Regions from separate parts of the Brenneria tiliae genome, predicted to be linked through region 2. Evidence: predicted binding sites of a transcription regulator. Region 2 holds the regulator's gene; each other region holds the start of a gene.
The links. Region 2 encodes CRP, which controls carbon source genes, mostly activating them, when cyclic AMP is high. Its sites were predicted from a motif close to ATGTGANNNNNNTCACAT; they were not measured.
Positions count from the first base shown of each region.

Region 1: the regulator CRP is predicted to act here: its motif matches at 1,673-1,690, upstream of MFP24_RS21890 (2-hydroxycarboxylate transporter family protein).
Region 3: the regulator CRP is predicted to act here: its motif matches at 1,490-1,507, upstream of ompW (outer membrane protein OmpW).
Region 4: the regulator CRP is predicted to act here: its motif matches at 2,182-2,199, upstream of MFP24_RS18130 (PTS mannitol transporter subunit IICBA).

Region 1 covers NZ_JAKPCB010000103.1:229,012-232,182, forward strand. The annotation lists gene MFP24_RS21885 (ATP-binding protein) at 1-1,327, opposite strand, end outside; gene MFP24_RS21890 (2-hydroxycarboxylate transporter family protein) at 1,746-3,116, shown strand.
Region 2 covers NZ_JAKPCB010000096.1:48,895-52,065, forward strand. The annotation lists gene MFP24_RS10215 (phosphoribulokinase) at 1-132, shown strand, start outside; gene MFP24_RS10220 (OsmC family protein) at 173-580, opposite strand; gene crp (cAMP-activated global transcriptional regulator CRP) at 897-1,529, shown strand; gene MFP24_RS10230 (polysaccharide lyase) at 2,178-3,171, shown strand, end outside.
Region 3 covers NZ_JAKPCB010000103.1:511,949-515,119, reverse strand. The annotation lists gene MFP24_RS23210 (oligogalacturonate-specific porin KdgM family protein) at 1-559, shown strand, start outside; gene ompW (outer membrane protein OmpW) at 708-1,346, opposite strand; gene MFP24_RS23200 (YkgJ family cysteine cluster protein) at 1,630-1,989, shown strand; gene MFP24_RS23195 (YciC family protein) at 2,091-2,843, shown strand; gene MFP24_RS23190 (septation protein A) at 3,044-3,171, shown strand, end outside.
Region 4 covers NZ_JAKPCB010000101.1:267,733-270,903, reverse strand. The annotation lists gene MFP24_RS18130 (PTS mannitol transporter subunit IICBA) at 9-1,922, opposite strand; gene MFP24_RS18125 (DUF3053 domain-containing protein) at 2,287-3,003, opposite strand.

The sequences.
Region 1 (3,171 bases), on a different contig from region 2:
GACCGGCGAGGGTCGCCTCCACCGCGTTGTCCAGCAGGTTGCCGATGATGGACATCAGCTCGGTTTCGCTCAGCGCGGCGGGGATGTCGGCAAGCTGACAGCGGGGATCGAAGATCATCTCAATCCCTTTCTCTTTGGCGGCGGCGTATTTACCCAGCAGTAGCCCGCACAGAGCGGGCGAACGGAAGCGCCGGGAAACAAAATCCAGCACCACCTGCGCGCTTTCCGACTGGGCTTCAATGTAGCGGATTGCCTCATCATAACGTTTCAAATGCAGCAGCCCGGCCAGCGTGGCCGTCCAGTTCAACTGCTCGTGGCGCAGGATGCGCAGGCTGTTGGCATAACGCTTCACCTGGCTGAGCTGCATACTGAGGGTATGAATATCATTTTTGCCGCGAAAGCTGATAACCCACCCCTGCAGCTGGTCTTCCAGCAGGATACGCACGCGGCTGGCGATCACCGTGGCGTGATTAAAGCGGCAGATTTCGTCGTGGGTATCGCTGATCCACATCTCCTGACCGGAGAAAAAGGGAACCGGCTTGATCACCTCTTCAATGGGCCGGCCCCGCAGTTGCTTGGACGGCTCTGCGAGGGCCAGAATCTCTTTGGCCGCATGGTTGATCGCCGCGATGCGATGCTGCTTGTCAATGGCGATCACCCCTTCATAAATGGATTCCAGCAGGGCTTTCTGTTGCCGAACCAGCAGGCGGATCTCATGGGGTTCCAGACCGAACATCTGTTTTTTCAGATTACGGGAGAACCACCAGGAAAAAATGAACAGCGCCACAAACATAACCAGGATAACCAGTAAAATATGCGCCAGCTTGCTGAAGGTAAGGTTATCGATATGCGTTTTCAGATAACCGACCGACACAATGCCGATAACCTTGTCGCCATCCATAATCGGCGCTTTACTGCGCAGCGAAATACCAATCCCGCCGCGGCGCACGGAGATAATGCTTTTCCCGGCCAGAACCTCAAGATTATCGCCGCCCACCATGGCCGTACCTATTTGCCGGCCGTCTTCCGAATGAAAAAGGTGACGGCCGTGGTTATCGCCGATAACGATATAACTGGCGTCGCTGCGCTGTTTTAGCTGACGCGCGAGGGCATCGATCTGTTTGACGTCCCGGCTTTTCACCGACTCGATCAGTGAAGGAATAACGGCAATTTCTCTCGCCTGTACCTGCGCACGGGTCCCCAGTTCGGAATAAAGCTGTTGGTCGATATCATGCCAGTAATAAACGCCGGTTAATATCAGCAACAGAGAGAAGAAAATAATCAAATAGATAAACAATTTGATATGAAAAGAAATTCTCAATGCCATGATACAAACAACCCGTCTGGTTAGCGGAAAACAGTCGGCTAATTTAGCATGAATAAAAATAGTTAGGCACAAGGAGCTAGAAACTTGTGAGCAGCTACACGTTTATAATTTAACCATTAGATGTTTCAATAATTACATATTATAAAAATTACGTTTAAATATATTTTTGGCAAACATCTCAATTACTTTTTATCAACATAACGTTTTTTAGGAAATAAAAACCATAAAAAACATAGAAACCATAAAATTTACACCCGGCGCCGGGTGTTAATAACAATATGTTTTTTATATACTTTATTTATTTAAACCATAAAAACCATAAGTGCCTTTAAAACTCATTTTTTAATTTGAAGCTAATCACATAATAATGATCTCCGTTCCCTATGATGTGCGGACAAAATAAAACGGGGATAGGGTTATGAGTACGACTGAAGATTCATATGTTGTGGCGGGTAATGAAGCAACCAGGAAGACCTCATTAAAGGAAAAATGGTGGCACATTCTTGATACTTACAAAGTGGGTATTATTCCGGTGCCGCTCTTTTTACTGGCGGGGGTATTAATCGGCATTGACTGTCTGAATGGCAAATTGCCGAGTGATATTGTGGTGATGGTCGCCACGCTGGCCTTCTTCGGTTTTGCCTGCGGCGAGTTTGGCAAACGCCTGCCGATTATCGGCAAAATGGGGGCGGCGGCAATTTGCGCCACCTTTATTCCGTCGGCGATGGTTTATTACGGACTGCTGCCGGATGTGGTGGTTGAATCAACGACCAAATTCTATAAAAGCACCAATATTCTCTATCTCTATATCTGCTGCATTATCGTCGGCAGCATTATGAGCATGAATCGGCAAACGCTGATTCAGGGCTTTATGCGTATTTTCTTTCCAATGCTGTGCGGCGAAGTGGTCGGCATGGTCGTCGGTATGGCGGTCGGCATCGCGCTCGGCATGGATCCGTTCCAAATCTTCTTCTTCCTGATTCTGCCCATCATGGCCGGCGGCGTGGGCGAGGGGGCAATTCCGCTGTCGATAGGCTATGCTACCATTCTACATATGGAACAAGGAGTTGCATTGGGACGAATTCTTCCTATCGTGATGCTGGGCAGCCTGACCGCGATTATTATCGCCGGCATGCTGAACCAGCTTGGCAAACGTTATCCGCACCTGACCGGCGAAGGCGAACTGATGCCGAACAAGGGCAACAACCTGAACAACCCCGACGGCGGTACGCCGGTAACCGGCTTCAGCAGCAAGGCCGATGTGACCGCCATCGCCTCCGGCGCGCTGCTGGCCGTCCTGCTTTATATGATCGGCATGCTGGGGCACAAGCTGATCGGCCTGCCCGCGCCGGTCGGTATGCTGTTTGTCGCGGTGCTGGTGAAACTGGTTCACGGCGTGTCGCCGAAAATGCTCGAAGGTTCGCAGGTTGTCTACAAATTCTTCCAGACCTCGGTGACCTACCCGATTCTGTTCGCGGTCGGCGTGGCGATTACGCCATGGCAGGAACTGGTGAACGCCTTCACGCTGCAAAATCTGCTGGTGATTATCAGCACCGTCGTCGCCCTGGTGGCCACCGGCTTCTTTGTCGGCAGAAAGATCGGGATGCACCCCATTGACGTCGCCATTGTTTCCTGCTGCCAGAGCGGGCAAGGCGGTACGGGGGACGTGGCGATACTGACCGCGGGCAACCGGATGGTGCTGATGCCGTTCGCGCAGATCGCCACGCGCATCGGCGGGGCGATTAACGTATCGATTTCGCTCCTGGTGCTGGGCAACTTCCTGGTCTGAACATATTGAGCAAAAGAAATAACACCGCAGGTTATCGCAGGTCTATTTTAAACGG
Region 2 (3,171 bases):
GCCATGTTGCAGGGATCGTTTATTTCCCATATCAACACCCTGGTGGTGCCCGGCGGGAAAATGGGTCTGGCGATGGAGCTGATTATGGCGCCGCTGGTGCAGCGCCTGCTGGAAGGGAAAAAAATCGAATAGTCCGCCGCGGCAAAAGCACCAGCGGGCGATACGCCGAGGATTACCCCGCTATGCGGACTTCATGACTGTGCGTGACCTCGACGGCTTTATCCAGCATCAGCGCCACCGAGCAATAGCGCTCCGCGGAGAGCGCCACCGCCCGTTCCACCGCTTTCTCCGTCAGCCCTGTGCCCGTCACGATAAAATGCAGATTAATATGGGTAAACAGGCGCGGCGCTTCCGTTCTCCGCTCCGAGGTCAGTTTAACCTCGCAGTCCGCCACGTCATGACGGCCTTTCTGCAGGATCGACACCACGTCAATCGCACTGCAGCCGCCAACCGACATCAACACCATTTCCATTGGGCTTGGCGCCTTGTCTCCCGAATTGCCATCCATCAGCACCTGATGCCCGGACGCTGATTCACCAAGAAAAGTTAAACCTTCAATCCACTTTACTCGAGCCTGCATGCCGCCTCCGCTAAAAATTTTTTGAAAATTTATATCGTTACTGTACAAAAACACGCTATAACCAAAGCTTCATCATGCTGAAGCGAGACAACACAAGACAGGTCCTTCAAGCTGTGTTACAAACGAAAATAGAATCTGCCTTTTCTGGACAAACTCAGATACCGGGGAGATGATGATGTCGCCAGATAGAGGCTCCAGTATATTCCCTGACGTCATTCTTCCTAGACGAATTTTGAATGTTTAGCAGTAATACGCCGTACAGGGAACTCTGAGCCCTGTGATTTGCGCAGTGAATTACAACAGAGGATGATAGCGAATGGTTCTCGGCAAACCGCAAACAGACCCGACTCTCGAATGGTTCCTTTCTCATTGTCATATCCACAAGTATCCATCGAAGAGCACGCTGATTCACCAGGGTGAAAAAGCAGAAACGCTTTACTACATCGTGAAAGGCTCTGTCGCAGTGCTGATCAAAGATGAAGAAGGCAAAGAAATGATTCTCTCTTATCTCAATCAGGGAGATTTTATCGGTGAACTTGGCCTGTTTGAAGAAGGTCAGGAGCGCAGCGCCTGGGTACGGGCGAAAACGGCTTGTGAAGTTGCTGAAATTTCTTATAAAAAGTTCCGGCAGTTGATTCAGGTGAATCCCGATATTCTGATGCGCCTGTCGGCGCAGATGGCCAGCCGACTACAGGTAACTTCAGAGAAAGTCGGTAATCTGGCGTTTCTCGACGTTACCGGCCGTATTGCTCAGACGTTATTAAACCTGGCGAAACAACCCGATGCCATGACTCACCCCGATGGCATGCAAATAAAAATCACCCGTCAGGAAATTGGGCAAATCGTCGGCTGTTCACGCGAAACCGTGGGCCGTATTCTTAAAATGCTGGAAGACCAGAACCTGATCTCCGCACATGGTAAAACGATTGTGGTTTACGGCACCCGTTAAACCATTCCGTTACCCTACAACAAAAAAGCGTGAAGCGAGTTTCACGCTTTTTTTTATCACCATCAACGCAGGTCTCATATTTACCCCTTAGTTAATGAGCAGGGTATTTATTATCAAAATAAATTATTTACCGGCAATGTAAATAGCCTTACCAACAGGCTTAATCTATTATTTTCAATATCGGCAAAATAAAAATCAGCCATGATTTATAAAGTTATATTTTAATATAGATCAATAAAACTCCATTTTTATTTATTTTAAGAAAATCCCTATTAATATGGATATCCGGGGGGATTTTTCAGACAAATCCACCTTATATGAATATATTGCTGAAAACAGAAACCTATGGAAATAAAAAAAACCATCATGAGAATATAACTTATTGATAATAAAACAATAAATATCTTATGCGTAATTTTAATTGGCAATTTAGCTTTCATAGAACCCTCCTTTCCTTTCGATTATTCAAAAGACGCATTGAACTCACCGTATTGAATTGTTTTATTTTTGTGATAACACTGATGCGGGTTTTTGATAAAACTGAAAACTGATATTCCATTTTTAGCGAAAAATCCAACCTTATTACCCTGGGCATATGGAACGATAAATGCCTTAACGAAAGTTATATTCCAACAGGAGATAATCCTTATGAAATACCTACTGCCTTCAGCCGCCGCCGGGCTGTTATGTCTTGCCTGCCAACCAGCGATGGCGGCCGATACCGGCGGCTATGCCACCACCGACGGCGGCAACGTTTCCGGCGCCGTCAATAAAACGGCCGGTTCGATGCAGGACATTGTCGATATCATCGCGGCAGCGCGTCTGGACTCAAGCGGTAAAAAAGTGTCAGGCGGCGCCTACCCCGTAGTCATCACCTATAACGGCAATGAAGATGACTTAATCAAGGCGGCGGAAGCCGATATCTGCGGTCAATGGAGCAAAGCGGCGCGCGGCGTGGAGATCAAGGAGTTTACCAAAGGCATTACCATCCTCGGCGGCAATGGTTCCTCAGCAAACTTCGGTATCTGGATCACCAAGTCCTCCAACGTCGTGGTGCGTAATATGCGCATGGGGTATATGCCCGGAGGCGCCCAGGATGGCGATGCAATCCGCATCGACGACTCCCCGAACGTCTGGATCGACCATAACGAGATCTTCGCGAAAAACCATGAGTGCGAGGGCACGCCGGACGGCGATACCACCTTTGAATCCGCCGTGGATATCAAAAAAGGCTCGACCAACGTCACCGTCTCCTACAACTACATTCACGGCGTCAAAAAGGTCGGCTTAAGCGGTTCCAGCAATAGCGATACCGGACGCAACCTCACCTATCACCACAATATCTACAGCGACGTAAACGCCCGGCTGCCGCTGCAACGAGGCGGTCAGGTGCATGCCTACAACAACCTCTATTCCGGCGTCACCAGTTCAGGGCTGAACGTTCGTCAGAACGGCATCGCATTGATTGAAAGCAACTGGTTCGAGAACGCGAAAAACCCGGTGACATCCCGTTACGATGGCTCGAATTTCGGCACATGGGAACTGCGCAACAACAACATTACCAAACCCGCCGATTTCACCACCTACGGCATCACCTGGGACAAAGATTCCAAAGCCTATGTCAATGCCGATAGCTGGACCA
Region 3 (3,171 bases), on a different contig from region 2:
TCTGGAAGGCAAATGGAAACAGCACGGCAATGACAGCACGCCCAATAAACCCTATAACGAAACGGTCAGCAACGGCACCGAGGTAACCGCCAGCTATCTATATAAGTTCGATAAGGTATTCGGCCTGGAAGGCGGGTTCAACATGGTGACGGACTCCGATACCAACAACTACCGCCCTTATATCAAAGGCACGGCCAATATCACTGATTCGCTGTACTACGGTCTGCGCTATCGTCCGTTCTACAAGCGTTACAGCAATAATATCGGCGGCTCGGCCCCTACCGATATGAAAGGCTATACCATCACCAGTACGCTGGGGTATAAACTGCCGGCCAACTTCACCATTGAATATGAATTCGAATATAACAAGAATACCAAGGCCGGCGCGTTCGGTTATATCGCCGATCAGGAAAACGACAACATGACTCACGATCTGAAACTGTCGTATAAATTCGACAAAAACTGGACGCCTTATGTCCAACTGGCCAACGTTGAAGGAAGTAAAAACACCGACGAACGCCAAACTCGCTATCGTGCAGGCGTCCAGTACAACTTCTAATTATTAGTAAATTTGAACAATTAGCTTTATCATCAGAATAGAATTTTTCTCATTAGTAGTTATTTCCTGTCTGCAAAAACGGCGGAGTAAAATCCGCCGTTTTTTATTAAAACCAAGATAAAGTAATGGCAACGCCATTTTATTAAAATCAGAAACGGTAGCCCACGCCAAACATAAACACCCAGGGATCCAAACGGGTGCTGACGTTTTGCTGTTCTCCGCCGGCTTTAAACTTCACCTCGGTGTCAATATCCATCCACCACAGCGAGGCGTTAATCAGCCAGTTTTTATCCAGGTTGTAATCCAGACCGGCCTGCGCCGCCAACCCCCAGGAATTTTTCAGGCTCAGATCGCTTACCCCGGCTTCTTTCCCACGCTGGTTGAATTTTTCATCATAAAACAGGGTGTAGTTTATGCCCACGCCGAGGTAAGGCCGCAGTTTATCGGTCTTGTCGCCGAAATAATACTGCGCCACCAGCGACGGCGGCAGATGACTGACTTCGGCAATGGTTCCGCCAAGACTGCTCAACCCCACGCGATGGGTAAACGGCGTCGCCGCCAATAGCTCCACGCCAATATTGTCAGTCACCAGATAGCTGAACGTCAGCCCCAGTTGGGTATTATTGTCAACCTTGAACGAGCCCAGACTGCCCAGCACATTGTCGGACCCTTCCACCGGGCGCACGGTCGCCGTGCCGCCACGAATAATAATATCCCCCGCCTGATGAGCCTGGGCAAAGGCTGGCATAAGCGCTGCCGCCAGTAATACAAAAGACGCCTTTTTCATTATCCACTCCCTTTGTATGGTTTAATTTCGAGCGAAATATACCCTTATGCCACCATTCTTGTTTTAAGCCAGATCACATCTTTAAATAGTTTTTCGAAAATTTCATCCCTTATCAAATTCACATAACCCACTAAAAACACAAGAATTGATCTATATCAAAAACAGCCAATAAGGACATAAAATGCGTTCAGGGGAAAATACCCTGCCAAAGGGAGAGTTTCAGCGGTAAATTTTTATTCGGACTACTATGATTCAATACCGGTTCAGGGCGGTGGGTAATCAAATGAGTGATAACGTCTGTATGCGCTGCGGCGCCTGTTGCGCCTATTTCAGAGTCTCTTTTTACTGGGCCGAGGCCGATGACGGCAGCGGCGTAGTGCCGGTTCGACTTACCGAACCGCTTTCGCCTTTTTTACGCTGTATGCAGGGTTCAAACGGCAAAAATCCCCGCTGCCGCGCGCTGCGGGGAGATATTGGCGAAAACGTAAGCTGTTCGATTTACGCCGACCGCCCCTCCCCGTGCCGCGAATTTATGCCGTCCGGCGCCCACGGTCAGGTAAACGATGCCTGCGACCGCGCCCGGGCCCACTACGGGCTGGCGCCGCTGGACGTCAAAACTGAAACGCAGCGGGCCGAAAGATAAGAAATGCGCGCATCGCGATATAGACGGGGTGCCACAGTCTGGCGTAACAGGTTACAATTGCAGGCTAAGTACTATTGGTCATCTTTTTTCAAGGAGCTTGCATGCCTATCACGGCTAACACTTTGTACCGTGACACAATGAATTTTACGCGTAACCAGTTCATCACCATTTTAATGATGTCACTGCTGACGGCGTTCATTACTGTCATCCTGAATCAGGCTTTCGCTCCCGGAAGTGAAGAATTGCAAACGCTGAACAACGCGGGCGGCGATCTCTCTTCCTCCGTCGAACTGGGCTTAATGGATTTGATACAGCAGATGACGCCGGAACAGCAAACCGTACTGCTTAAAATGTCTGCCGCAGGCACCTTTTCCGCCTTGATCGGCAACGCTCTTCTTACCGGCGGCATCATTATGCTGATTCAGATGGTATCCGCCGGAAACCGCACCAGCGCGCTGCGGGCGATCGGCGCTTCGGCTCCCGTTTTGCCGCGTCTGTTTCTGCTGATCCTGCTCTGCACCCTGCTGGTTCAGCTCGGCATGCTGTTTCTGGTCATTCCGGGCGTACTGCTGGCTATCGCCTTAAGCCTGTCCCCGGTGATTGCCGTCACCGAGAAACGCGGCGTATTCAGCTCGATGAAAACCAGCGCAACGCTGGCTTACGCCAATTTGCGCGTGACGGCGCCGGCGGTGATCCTGTGGTTATTGACCAAAATCGCCATTCTGCTGCTGGTGACCAAAATCACGGTATTTTCACCCACAGTGATGGCCGTGCTGTTAAACGGCCTGAGCAACCTGATATCCGCAATTCTGCTGGTTTATCTGTTTCGCCTGTATATGCTGCTGCGCGCGTGATCTATGGCGTGCCGCATACCTAGTGCGGCGCGCTTCTTCTTCCTGTTTATCCTGAAACCTGCCGTCAGTCGCGCCCAAGCGTAATTTTCTGCAAATTATTGTGATATCAAAGGAACAGTGCAGCACAATAAAGGATAATACGGTCAGTTATCAGATAACCACGGGGTTATCGCCAATAAATTAAGTGACGGATTGATATAATGAAGCAACTTCTTGATTTTCTTCCGCTGGTGGTTTTTTTTGTCTTTTACAAACTGTATGACATCTATGTGGCGTCAGGCGCATTGATCGCCGCAACCGCGCTGGCGCTGATCGTCACCTGGGTGAT
Region 4 (3,171 bases), on a different contig from region 2:
CCCTATAGTCAGGCGTTCTTTTTACCGGACAGCAGGTCAAGCACTTCCTGCGCGTCCTGGGTATGCGTCAGGCGTTCAATCACCGCTTCATCATCCAGCGCATTGGTCAGGCTGGTAATTACCTGAATGTGCTCGTTATTACGGGCGGCGATACCGATAACCAAACGCGCGACGTCATCCTCGCTCTCGCCGAAACGCACGCCGTCGGGGTACTGGCAGAACACCACGCCGGTTTTCAGTACCTGGTCTTTCGCTTCGATGGTGCCGTGCGGCACCGCAATGGATTCGCCCAGATAGGTGGAAGTCAGCTTTTCACGCTCCAGCATGGCATCCACGTATTCCGGCTTGACAAAGCCGCCCTGCACCAGCTGCTCGCCGGCAAAACGAATGGCCTGTTCTTTATCCGCCGCGTGCTGATTAAGGAAAATATTCTCGGCGCCGAGCTGGAACAGATTTGGCGCTGCAGCGGCGTCGGCCGGCGGGGCAACCGCCGCGGGCTGGTCAGAAGCTTCGCCCTGCGCCGCGGCAAGACGCGCCACCAGATCGCTGTACAGTTGGCTGTCGAGGAAATTGGTCAGCGAGATATGCTGCGCCTGCGGCGCATGGCGCAGGGCGCGTTCGGTGAGATCGCGGTGGGTGATCACCAGATCGACATCGTCCGGCAGGTTGTTGATGGCGTTGTTGGTCACCGAAATATTGCTTAGCCCGGCATCCTGCACTTTTTTGCGCAGCACCCCGGCCCCCATGGCGCTGGACCCCATGCCGGCATCACAGGCGACGATGATTTTACGTACCGTGCTCAGGTCGCCGCTAACGCCGCCATTGGCGCGGCTTTGGCCCTTGGAGGTCGCTTTCATATCCTGCACCCGGCGGGTGGCCTCGCCAATATCTTCCTCGCCCTTGTTTTTACCGCTTTTCAGCAGAACGGCGGCAACGACGAAGGAAACCGCGAAGGCCGCCGCAATCGCCACTACGTTGGCGAAATAGGCGCCTTTCGGCGTCATGGCCAATACCGCCAGAATAGAACCCGGCGACGCCGGAGAGATCAGGCCGCCGTTCAGCAGGCTCAGCGTAAATACGCCGGTCATCCCGCCCAGGATCACCGCAATAATCAGCCGCGGGTTCATCAGCACATAAGGGAAATAAATTTCGTGGATGCCGCCGAAGAAGTGGATGATCGCCGCGCCCGGCGCGGACTCTTTCGCATTGCCGCGGCCAAAGAACATATAGGCCATCAGCACGCCCATACCGGGGCCTGGGTTAGCCTCGATCAGGAAGAAGATGGATTTCCCGGTCTCCGTCGCCTGCTGAATACCCAGCGGCGAGAAAATGCCGTGGTTGATGGCGTTGTTGAGGAACAGAATTTTTGCCGGCTCAACGAAAATAGAGGTCAGCGGCAGCAGGCTGTTCTGCACCATGATCTTGACGCCGGCGGCCAGAACCTGGGAAAAGACTTCGACCAGCGGACCGATGGCCAGAAACGACAGGATCGCCAGCAGCATACCGATAATGCCGGCGGAGAAGTTGTTGACCAGCATTTCAAAACCGCTTTTGATTTTGCCGTCAACCAGGCCGTCGAAACGTTTAATCGCCCAGCCGCCCAACGGGCCGACGATCATGGCGCCGAGGAACATTGGAATATCCGTACCGGCAATCACCCCCATGGTGGTGATCGCCCCGACCACGCCGCCGCGTTCGCCGAACACCAGGCGGCCGCCGGTATAGCCGATCAGCAGCGGCAGCAGATAGCTAACCATCGGCCCGACGAGTTTCGCCAGCGTCTCGTTGGGGATCCAGCCCGTAGGTATAAACAGTGCGGTAATAATACCCCAGGCGATAAATGCGCCGATATTGGGCATCACCATGTTGCTCAGAAAGCGACCAAAGTTCTGAACTTTGATCTTGATATCTGGTGAAAGCATAAAAACACACCCCTATTGAAACGCGCTGACAATAAGAGCGCGTGATAATTATTGTGAGACGGTATAACGCCTATCCGCCGGTGTTACTGTATGTAACGCGGACTCTAGCACTCCGTTTCAATAGCGCAACATGGCGGCATTTTTGTGACATAAATCACACAAACACCCCACACCAACGATACAAACAGGTGACTCAGTTCACAAAAAAAGATAAAAAATTAAAAAAATGGCAAGTTTGGGGATGGCGTTCACGCCATATATGTGATGAACGTCACATTTTAGAGATGGGTGCTTGTTTGTTTTATGCGACGCAAATCACAATTTATTTTCATTGCGTCGCCGGATTAGACGTATGGCGGGGTAATTATGGACGGAGAACGCCGTTTACTCCTTTCAGCGCGGTCATTAAATTCCGTTGCTGAATCGGCAGGTTGGCGACCATGCTGTTGTATTGCGCCACCTGCTGGGGCGTATGAAACTGCACCGTTGCTTCACCGAACACCACCCGATCGCCCTGGGCCTCAAGGTAATCCCCCACCTGAATCAGACTTTGCGCAAAGGCGATGGCGCTGGGGACGAGCGGCAGCAATGCATTGGTCGGCTGCGTGACGGTCCGCGTATACAGCCGTTCATAGGCGACCTGTAATTCTTCCGGCTGTTTGAGCGCGCGGCGGGCATTATCCGCCTGGGCTTTTGCGGCCTGTACCTGCTGCCCCAGCAGATTCAGCGCCCCGATGGACTGTCGCAGGTTGTCGCGCTGCGACAGATAATCCCGCGGGACGCGAATACGGGAGATCTGCTCCAGCAGCGGCGTCAGGCTCCCCGCCACCGCTTGATTCACCTGCTGGGAAAAGGTGGTCAATACCGCGTAGTCATTGATAAAAGGGCCGAAGCTCTTCTTTTGTTCTTCGGTGAGCGCCGGTAATTTGCCATCCTGTTGCAGTTGGACGCTTTGCAGAAAATCGGTAAACGCCCGGCGTTGATCGGCCTCGGAGTCACCGCAGCCGGCCAGCTGCAACGCCATAAAAAACATCAGTGCCGGCAGCAGCCAGCGTGAACGATATTCCATCAATCCTTTCATTCCATACCCCTGTTTTGCATGCTTGTCGATGGTCGTGGTTAGCGCATAGAGAACACGCCGCAAGCGTGTTTCGGATAACCGTAAGCATAGTCGAATCAGTCAGTTCATGCCGCAGCGCGAAAAGCGGCGCCCCCCCGACACGCTTGCCGCAACGGCCTGTCAAGATGA